DNA from 2 places in the Roseibium sp. HPY-6 genome. Region 1 is predicted to be linked to the other one. Evidence: predicted binding sites of a transcription regulator. Region 1 holds the regulator's gene; the other holds the start of a gene.

The links. Region 1 encodes LexA, which represses DNA repair genes until DNA is damaged. Its sites were predicted from a motif close to TGTTCNNNNTGTGTTCNG; they were not measured.
Region 2: ABVF61_RS29025 (YifB family Mg chelatase-like AAA ATPase) is a predicted target of LexA. The motif match lies at 3,236-3,253, and genes of this name have one in related genera.

What each region holds. Positions count from the first base shown of each region.
Region 1 is NZ_JBEWCD010000001.1:7,027-12,497, forward strand. It holds gene ABVF61_RS00030 (acyl-CoA synthetase) at 1-1,224, shown strand, start outside; gene ABVF61_RS00035 (hypothetical protein) at 1,221-2,084, shown strand; gene lexA (transcriptional repressor LexA) at 2,230-2,946, shown strand; gene ABVF61_RS00045 (ComEC/Rec2 family competence protein) at 3,044-5,425, opposite strand.
Region 2 is NZ_JBEWCD010000003.1:637,316-642,786, forward strand. It holds gene ABVF61_RS29005 (L-histidine N(alpha)-methyltransferase) at 71-1,105, shown strand; gene ABVF61_RS29010 (MFS transporter) at 1,065-2,261, shown strand; gene ABVF61_RS29015 (hypothetical protein) at 2,373-2,606, shown strand; gene ABVF61_RS29020 (hypothetical protein) at 2,678-2,968, opposite strand; gene ABVF61_RS29025 (YifB family Mg chelatase-like AAA ATPase) at 3,312-4,838, shown strand; gene ABVF61_RS29030 (hypothetical protein) at 4,983-5,471, shown strand, end outside.

The sequences.
Region 1 (5,471 bases):
GAGCAGGCGAATGCCGTTAGAACCGAGATCCCTGACCTCGCCGGTACCATCAGCATTGGCGCAAGCAGCTTTGGCGCATCTTACGAAGACCTGATTTCAGGATTTTCCGGTGAACCGTTTGCAGACGAAGCCGTCGACTACAATGATCCGTGCTGGCTGTTCTTCACGTCCGGCTCAACCGGCAAACCCAAAGCAGTCGTCCTCACGCATGGTCAGATCGGCTTCGTAACCGTCAACTACCTGGCGGATCTTATTCCCGGCACGAGCGAACAGGACGCCTCGCTCGTAATTGCTCCACTGTCTCACGGCGCCGGATTGCAACAAATCGCGCAGCTCCCGCGGGGAACAACGCATGTCCTGATGCCAAGCGGTGGTTTCAATCCTGCAATCGCTTTTGAGTTGATCGAAAAACATCGCGTGAGCAACATGTTCACGGTTCCGACAATCGTAAAACGGCTGGTCGAGGATCCGTCGGTTGACCGGTATAACCATTCGAGCCTTCGCCACGTCATATATGCCGGTGCGCCGATGTATCGGGAAGACCAGAAATACGCGCTTGAAAAGCTCGGACACGTCCTGGTCCAATACTATGGCTTGGGCGAAGTCACCGGGAACATCACGGTCCTGCGCCCACAAGACCATTTTCTGGAGGACGGACCCGAAACCAGGGTCGGAACATGCGGCACCGAACGCACGGGAATCGAGGTCAGTATCCAGGATGACGATGGCAACATACTTCCGGCCGGTGAGACCGGCGAGGTATGCGTGATAGGACCAGCGGTCTGTGCAGGTTATCTGGAAGACGATGCAGCGAACCAGGCGTCGTTTCGAAATGGTTGGTTCCGAACCGGTGACATCGGACATCTTGATGAGAATCGCTATCTTTATCTGACCGGACGTGCGTCAGACATGTACATTTCCGGTGGCTCGAATGTGTATCCGAAGGAAATCGAAGAGGTTCTATTGACGCACCCTGGGATTTCGGAAGTCGCTATCCTTGGCATCCCGGACCCGCAGTGGGGCGAGACAGGACTGGCGGTTTGTGTTGCGACAGGCGAAGATCACGGCCTGCAAGATGAACTGATGAGTTACCTTTCCGGCAAGATCGCCCGCTACAAGATGCCGGCCAGGTACCTTTTCATCGAAACGATGCCAACCAGTGCCTATGGAAAGATCACCAAGAAGCTCGTTCGGGAATATCTCGTCGAAGAAGGCCTCTTATGAGACGGCCGCCACCAAACAGCCTTGCCGAGATCCGGCACCCGGGACCGCCGAACAAGACAAGACGCCCCTTCGCACGTTGCAACGCGACGCGAATTGATCTGCAGCTTTCGGCAGGACAATCATTGCTCGGCGCTTTGGGAGATTGGGCTGAACGCGAAGGCTTCTCTTCTGCGATGCTGGACTTGTCCGGTCTCAGACTGAAGTCGTTTGAGTACGTGATGCCGGACCGAGCGATCGATGACCGGCACGTCGCATGGTACAGCGACACTCAGCATTGCGAATCTGCAACCCTGCAGGAAGGCGTCGCCATACTGGGCCGTCGAGATGGTCGTTGGTTCGCACATGTTCACGCGTACTGGACCAACAAAAACGCTGAACACCTGGGGCATTTGCTGCCGGACACACTCATTGTGGATCAGGCGAGCCTGATCAGCGGCTGGGGGTTAACCGGTGCGTCTTACGTTGCCGAGGAAGACCCGGAGACTGAGTTCACGCTTTACAGGGTCAGGCAGGAAAATCGCGTCAAATCAGATATAGCCAACGCGCTGATCACCACGCTGGCACCTTTTGAGGATCTTGCTGCAAGCGTATCTGATCTGGCTCAGCAGCTGGATAGCGAAACGTTTGAAGTGTCGGGTCTTGGAAGTCTCGCGGGAGCAACTTTCATGGACGGTGAACCCATGACCGGCCTGATCTCCGAGATCCTGCTCCAGCCTGGTGGCGGACGGCAGAGTAACGGGGAACGGAAAATACCGATTCGGTGCATCGATCTGGAAGGCCGTCTTCATCAGGGAAACGTTCTTGAAGGCGGTGCACCGACACTCGTCACCTGCGAACTGCTCCTGGTGTCACGAAGCTAAAGTCCGAAAGAAATCAGTAGCTTTTGGGAGAGAGCGCCGTCCAAAAAGAACAGTAAGAGAACATTTACCCTTGCAGAACACAATAGGAACAGGTAGATTGTTCTCGATTTGTACCAGCCTGTTCTGTGGTCAGGGGAAGCCAAAAATGCTCACGCGCAAGCAGTATGAACTGCTCATGTTCATTCACGAGAGACTCAAGGAAACCGGTGTTCCACCGTCTTTTGATGAAATGAAAGACGCTTTGGACCTTCGTTCCAAATCCGGTATCCACCGATTGATCACGGCGCTCGAGGAACGCGGCTTCATAAGGCGGCTGCCGAACCGTGCCCGCGCAATGGAAGTTGTGCGCCTTCCCGACTCCATCGCACCTGGTTTGGGCACTCCGCGACCGCGGGGCAGTTTTTCACCCGAAGTCATCGAGGGATCACTCGGGAAACCTGAAGCCCCTCGCCCTGCCCCTGCTCCTGAGCCGGTGCATCAGGGAACGGAGATCCCGGTTATGGGACGCATTGCGGCGGGTGTTCCGATTGAAGCTATCCAGACCCACAGCCATTCAATCTCCGTACCGCCTGAGCTTCTGGGTAAAGGCGAACACTATGCCCTGGAAGTGCGCGGCGACTCCATGATTGAGGCTGGAATTCTGGACGGTGATACGGTCCTGATACGCAGGACAGAAAGCGCCGACAGCGGCGATATTGTCGTGGCACTGGTTGACGAGGAAGAGGCCACGCTTAAGCGCTTGCGCAAGAAAGGCGCATCCATCGCTCTTGAAGCGGCCAATCCTGCATATGAGACGCGCATCTTCGGACCTGGCAGAGTGCGTGTTCAGGGGCGCCTGGTTGCCCTCTTCCGCCAATACTGACGCATAAATGCGCAGCACTGCGGACCCGCCTTGATGTTAGTGAGCAGGTCTGATCCATGACCGGGCATCTCAAGGGACCGCGGGCTGTTTATGGCATCTATCGCAGGCTCGCGCGCGTGACCTCACCTTTCTTGTGCCAGGGCCTCGGTATGATCGGTATGGCATATTGGATCGCGTCGATCTGGGGCGCCGCAGCCTTCTCCTCAGAGGGTAGTCGCAATCTATTGTTTTCCTGAATGGCTCGGTCGGAATTCACCTGACGAGATAACCACAAGGAGATTGCGCCTCGTCGCTCACGCACCTCGCGATCGATCACGAGGCTTGCACCGCACACACCTGGCACGACTAAGTCGCTTACGATAAGATCGGCATAACGGCAATCCATGACAAGAGCATCCAATGACTTTGGCATGGCGATGTAAAACGGTCTGTCGGGGAAGGATCCCTTTGGTTCGAACGGCCGTTTTTCAAAAGCTTTGATGACGCACCCGCTTGGATCACATACTCTTTGTGGCGACTTCATCTTGCGCGACTTGACCGCGTCACCCGTTATACCCTCTGCCTGATACCAGATGTCTGTCTGGAAAGAACCTCGCGCGCCATTCCAGTTTAAGTTCCCGCCGGCATCACGTGCCGCGATGCGACCGCCAGAGGCGGAAATCTGAATGTCGGGCGGAGGTGACAAGTGCAAGAGCACGCCTCCAACAACAAGCGGAAGAACCGCGCTGAACCGCCACTTGCCCCGCAGCAACAACGCCGCGAACAGGGCTGCGCAAAATGCGATGGTTTCGACTGCGGTCAACTGACCGATCGCACCGATACCACCGTCGAGCTCTGCCACGAAGGCCGCGATTTCAAGCAAGAGTGTGAGGCCAAAGGACATGATTGCGAGAGGAATTGCGGCCAGCCCTAGAGGCATGAGTACCAGGGACAGAACACCCATCGGCATGACAAGCAGCGTGAAGACAGGCATTCCAAGCATGTTTCCAATCAACCCGTAGGGCGCAATGCGGCCAAAATGGTGCGCGGCGATAATGCCGGTTGCGACCCCAGCTACTAGCGCCGTTATCAAAAGCCCTGTCATCCACCGGCCCACGAACAGGGCAATCTTGCCGGAAAGCGTTTTGCGGTATCTTTGCCCGGCTGCGAGTGGTTCAACGCGGTCCCGCCACGTCTCATAAACAGCAATGAGACAGATCACCGCCGCAAACGACATCTGGAACCCCGGGTAAAACAAACGCTCCGGCGCTAAAACAAGGAGGACAAGACCAGCAAACGCGACACTGCGCACCGTCAGGCCGCGGCGCCCGACAAGAATGCCGAGAAAGACGAGCGAGATCATCAGGAAGGACCGCTGCGTTGCGACAGAGCCCCCAGAAATGAGCAAATAGAAGAAGGCTGCGGAAAGAGCTGCAATGGCTGCGAATTTGTGAATGGGAAATCGCAGCGCCAAAGGTGGAAGCAAAGCGAATAGGAAGAGCGCGGCAGCGTAAGTTCCGCCTGCAAAAAGGGCCATGTGAAGACCCGATATTGCAAGAATGTGCGCAAGCCCTGCAGCTCTGAGATTCTCCTGCTGGAGCCCGTTTATTCCTCCGCGATCACCGACAAGCAGCGCGACGATGAGAGCCGCTTCCTGATCATCAGGCAGACTGGCGCGTATTTTCGTTGCTATGCGATCTCTGATTGCCTGGATCCACGTATCTGGATGCGGCCCAATCGCAACATCTTGTGCTGGTAGAACTTCCGGCGGCCCGAAACTGAAACCCGTCGCGCCGAGTTGCATGAAATAGGCTCGGAATGAAAAATCATATCCTCCAGGAGCAACCGGCCCCGCCGGTGGAAAAAGGCGTGCCCTTGTTTTGATCCTGTCTCCAACACCAATTTTTGTGTCTCCAGGAACGCGCAGGCGCACTCTTGACGGAAACACAATTTCTTCGAGCGCACGGTCATTGATGGTTTCAATCTGTATGAGCAACCTTTTGCCATTGGGCCGGTCAGAAAGCTCCAGAACCTCGCCGGTCAAACCGACATTCATTTCCTCACCTATCCGAGGGCCGTCCACATATGCCGTTCGAAGGCTCGACGTCGTCAGGCCCGCAAAACATGCAAGGACCAACAGAAGCGCCGGTGACAGATATCGTTGGCGTGCGTGCCAAACGACAAACAGTACCAGTCCCGTGAAAAAAACAGAGAGCAGCAGCCATGATGGTTCTTCTGGAAGCGCCGCGTAAACTCCGATCCCGACTGCAAAAGAGAAGCTGAACCAGAGTAAGGCCTGATTTTCCCAAGGTGAGCTTGTCGCACTTGAAGGATCACGTTCTCCGGCACCTGATTGCTTTGACCAGAAAGGCTTCAGGCCGAAACTGCGGCGCGACCCGTCTGCGTCGTCACCAGGCGATGCCAATTCAACATAGCGAATGGAATTCGCCCGGTTCTTGCGGCCGTCTTCTGCTTGCAAAGTGTCTTGGCGATAAACCAACGCGCATTACTTTCCGTGCCGAAACGAGAAACGGGCAAGGCACTGT
Region 2 (5,471 bases), on a different contig from region 1:
ATTATAAATTTTATGTATGGGTAAAAATCCCGTAATTCGGGAACTCCTCTCATCAAAACGGGTATCCGTCATGACTCTCGCGTTCAAAGTCGACAAGCCTGATCTCGATGTGGCGACATCGCCCGCCTCGTCGCTGCAATCCAGGGTGCATTGGGCCATTGCCTCCCATACCGAGTTCAGCCTTGATCGGATCGTTACGCAGGATAATCGCGTCAAATATACGAATACCGGGAAAGAGACGCAGACAACGGGACATCTGGACGAGGTGTTCCAGCTGATGCGCCAGCTGAACGAGGCCGGGGTCGAATCGGATACGCTCGGACGCTTAAGCGAAGACGGCACGTCCTTCAAGGATGCGCTGTGCCGCAGTTGCGCCCAGATCGCATCGGAATTCGGCGGAAAACCCCTCATTTACGTCGAACTTGGGCCGGAACCGACCAAGACCCGTTTCATCTTGAAAACACTGCGCAGTCTGGGCGTTGTGATCGACCGCTATGTCGCTGTCGACATCAACCCGATGTCGGTCGCTCATATGCGCCAGTCGCTGCAAGCCGGTTTCCCGGATCTTCCGCTTCACTTCGTGACGTGTTCCTTCGAGGAATTCCGGCTGAGCAACGTGCTTGAGGATGGAGCGCCAGCGGCCGTCATCACGATGCTGGGCTTCCAGGAAGGAAACGACGACCCGTTCGTCGTCAATGAATGGCTGCGCGATATCGCAAGGCCCGGAGATCTGCTCCTGTCCGAAAGTCAGCTGTATACGCCGAGGCACTTGGGACGTATTCCATATTTTTATGCCCATCCTGCCATGCGCCGATTTTCCAGGATCGCCTTTGAGCAATCAGTCGACAGTACCGTTCCGACGCTCAATCGCTTTTTTCTGCTGCCGGTGCCGTTCCGCGAGAACGAAACGACGCATGTCGCCGTCCTGGGAGAGGAGTTTTCAAGCACAATCAATGGAAGAAACTTGCACGTTTCCAACTTCTGCCTGAAACTCACGCATTCACAATATCGTCATTACAGAGAGCATGGCGGATATTTCGAGATTACCGGCGAGACCTTTACCGATGACGAGACACTTCACTTCCAGCTCTCCCGCCGGGTATGAAAATGTGATGCGAGCCCGTGGCCTGACGGCGGCGGGACTGGCAATCGTCGCCGCGACATATGGACTGGCCAGATACTGTTTTGGTCTGTTCCTCCCGGAGTTCCGGCAGGAATTCGGCCTGTCCACCGAAACGATCGGCCTGATCGCGGGCTTGTCCTATGCAGGCTACCTGATGGCGACGTTTCTCGGATCCGGATTGTCGACTTGGTTCGGACCACGCCTTCCTATCCTGCTGGGTGGTCTTGCCGCCGCATCTGGTATGGCGACGATTGCGATTGCGCCGGATGCCTGGACCCTGGCTTTCGGTGTCTTTCTGGCCGGAACCAGCCCCGGCCTCGCCTATCCGCCATTCTCTGACGTAATTGTCAGACACACCGAACCCAGTCGCCAGAACACAATTTACGCATGGATCAACTCCGGCACCGGTTTTGGTGTTGCCTTCGCCGGTCCGCTGGCGCTTTTTGCGGGCGAGGACTGGCGCCTCGCCTGGCTTTTGTTTGCAAGCCTAGCTCTGACCATTACTTTCTGGAACTACTGGACACTGCCGAGACACAGCCCGCGTCCCGAAAATGCCAAGGCCGCGATTTCACCGAGATTTCTTCTGCAGCGGGCGGCGAGACCTCTGTTTGTTGCCGCATTTTTGTTCGGAATTTTCTCAGCGGTTTATTGGACTTACGCAGTCGAACTGCTGTGGATGCTCACCGGTCAGTCGAACGATGCCATTCTGTTCTGGATTGTGCTTGGCGTTGCCGGTGTCACGGGCTGCTTTGCCGGCGGTCTCGTAAACAGATGGGGCTTACGGCGGACTTACTGGGTCCTGGCACTTGTTGTCGGTGCCGCTGTGGCGACACTGCCCTACCTCATCGAAATTCCGCACGGGATTTACATTTCCTCGGCGTTTTTCGGGTCCGGATTCATTGTGATGACCGCGCTGTTTGGCATGTGGAGCATGCGCATTTTCAGAGAAGCGCCGTCAATCGGGTTCGGTCTCACCTTCTTTCTGATCTCGCTCGGTCAGGGGGTCGGTCCCGTGCTGGGCGGATTCACGATCCCCGTGATGGGCCATCCGATGCTGTTCGTGGTCTCGGGTCTCTTGTGCTGCGGGCTCGTCTTGCTCGGTCCTAAGAAGCGTGGTTTTCCAGCTGCGCAGCCATAACACCGAATTATGGTGGCGCTGGTGCACATAACCGCAATGTGCTGGCCTTTCGCTGAGATAGCAGGCATCATAATAGCACGCTATGATTGTATTCTGCGATGTGATGTGCTTATGATCGTTACCAATAAAATGACAAATGATGAACTGCAGCTCGACACTGAACTCTGCCGGGCCATGTTCGAAAAAGACCCGGACAAGATGATCGAGCTTGTGTCGGAGTGGTTGGAGGCAAACGGCCTGACCACAAGCGAAAACTTTCAGATGCCGCTCTATCTGGATCAGGTTCTTGCAGGTGCGACCGGTTATTCGGGAACCGGCAGAACGGTGCGCATCTACGCTTCTTGAAAATCTGCACCGCACGGGCAAACAACCGTTGCCAACTCAACGGTGTGCCCATCGTTTTCATGTGCGGCTGATCAAAAAGCGAAATCGTCCTGAAACTCGCCCATTTCCAGGCCGGCAATGGCGTCGATGTCGACGTCGAAAGCTGCGTCGATATCTTCCAAGTCGAACGTATCATCGTCGCTGAGGTCCCAGGACGGGTCGTCATTGTCTTCACCGACATATTCATCCAGAACGTCACGGAGATCGTCGTTCAGGTTGTCCATGATCGCGTCGAGTTCGCCGAAACGGCCAGTCTGTTGGATGGTCTCTTCCGCAGCGTTCGCGTAGTAGGCTCCGTCATTCCATTTCTTAAAGTGTGGCATTTCAATTACTCCTGTTGTCGTCAATGTCGTGCAATAGACATGGCTACACGCTGCGGCGTTTTCTGTGACGGATGTCACCCGCACAGTTTGAGAAGTGGATTTTCGCGCACACTTGTGCGCTGTGTCACACTGGAACCGGTGCAATCGCACGCTTCGTTCTGGCGGATACGTCGTTTTCGGTATCAGGGTTGTTCGAACGGGATATTGAGCAGCATGGCCCTTGAGACTTGGCCGTAAATGAAGACACTCAACCGCCGAGAAGCCGGTTGTTCCATTTTTGTTCTTGATTCTCCCGTCTGCCTATGTTTCGGTCGAAATACAGCTCAGGGTAGAGGATTGGGATATGGTCAGCCGGGTTACGACTGTCGCCTTTCAGGGAATTGAAGCCGTTCCGGTTGATGTGCAGGTCCACGTCGGACCGGGCATGGTCGCTTTCACGATCGTGGGCCTTCCTGACAAGGCGGTCGCGGAAAGCCGCGAGCGTGTCCGGGCAGCATTGTCCGCGTCTGGCCTCGCCCTTCCGGCCAAACGTGTCACCGTTAATCTCGCGCCGGCAGACTTGCCCAAGGAAGGATCGCACTACGATTTGCCGATCGCGCTCGGCGTCATGGCTGCGATCGGTGCCATTCCCGGTGAGTTTCTGGATGGCTATGTTGTGCTGGGGGAGCTCGGTCTGGACGGAACGCTCGCGCCGGTAGCCGGCGTGCTTCCGGCGGCAATGGGTGCGAACGCCCTCGGGAAGGGGCTGATCTGCCCTGAGGCAAGCGGCAGTGAAGCGGCCTGGGCGGATCGCGACATGGATATCCTGGCGCCTCGCTCGCTCATCCAGCTCGCCAACCATTTCAAGGGAACGCAGGTGCTGTCACGCCCGGTCGCCAAGCTGCAGGGAAAAGGCGCGCCGATGCCCAACCTTTCCGAGGTGAAAGGTCAGGAGACCGCGCGGCGTGCGCTCGAAATCGCGGCGGCAGGTGGCCACAATCTGTTGATGACCGGGCCACCCGGCTCTGGAAAATCGATGCTGGCCAGCCGATTGCCGTCCATATTGCCGCCGCTCACGCCACGCGAACTGCTTGAAGTCTCCATGATTGCGTCGCTTGCCGGGGAGCTTGCGGAGGGCAAGCTGACAGACAGCCGCCCGTTCCGGGCACCGCATCATTCGGCCTCCATGGCTGCTCTTGTGGGTGGCGGGCTTCGTGCCAGGCCGGGTGAGGTCTCGCTTGCGCATAACGGCGTTCTGTTTCTCGACGAGTTGCCGGAGTTTAATCCGCAGGTTCTCGACAGCCTGCGGCAGCCGCTGGAAACGGGTGAGGCAGTAATTGCGCGCGCAAATCACCGCGTCACCTATCCCGCGCGCATCCAGCTGATTGCCGCGATGAATCCTTGCCGTTGCGGTCATGCCGGTGAGCCCGGTCACGTTTGCCGCCGTGGAGAGCGCTGCGTAAGCGAATATCAGGCCCGTGTTTCCGGCCCGTTTCTGGACCGCATTGACCTTCGGATTGATGTACAGGCCGTCACCGCGGCCGATTTGATCGGCCCTGCCGAGTCCGAACCATCGGAGACGGTCGCCGCGCGGGTTGCCGATGCGCGACATATTCAGGAGAAGCGGTTCTTTGATCTCGGTGTCGCCTGCCGGACGAATGCGCAGGCTCCGGCATCGATTGTGGAAACGATGGCGCAGCCGGATGAGCTGGGACTGGCCTTTTTGCGTGATGCGGCCGAGAAGCTGCATTTGAGTGCGCGCGGCTATCACCGTGTCCTGAAGCTGGCACGCACACTGGCGGATCTTGACGCGGAAGAACGGGTCGGTCGTATTCATCTGGCCGAAGCACTGAGTTACCGGGGGCAGGATATTTCCCGCAAAGCAGCCTAGTGAAACAGGTACAACCCAATATACAATCAAAAATAGCACTTGAGACAAACAAGTTCTCAACGTTGATTTTCTTGTCGTTCTACTGCAACCTTACTGAACGTTAGCTAATTCAGTTTTTAAACATGATCGCCGAAAGGCCGAAACATGTTGAATGCATTGCGCCGGAATATTGCCCCATTGCTCATGCCTGTTATGGCGTCGGTCCTTCTTCTGGTTCTGTTTGAAGTTCACACTGCAATTTTCCGGCGCGCGCAAACCCTGATCGGCCTGCGCGCGGAAGCGCCGATTATCGTTGCCACGGAGGACCGGTGCCGTGGCCGTGTGGCACGAAGCGTCGGCAGCGATGTCGGACCCCTGTTTGTAACATCGGCCTATCTTCAGCCCGAAAGGGCAACGCAGTGTTTTGAGCGAATGACATTCATTGTCGCGGTCACACCGGGAAAAACGGTCCATCTCTTCGTCAACAATCAAAGAGTTGCCGTTCGCAAAAGCCATACGCGCCTGGTTCGGTTCCATAACGTTCCGATGCAGCCGCTTCACAACGTCGTTCATGTGTCCACGAACGAAAGCCGCCTCTGGCTGCCGTTCGGGTCACCGAGCTCCCATGCGACATTCGATCTTCGCCAGGACCAG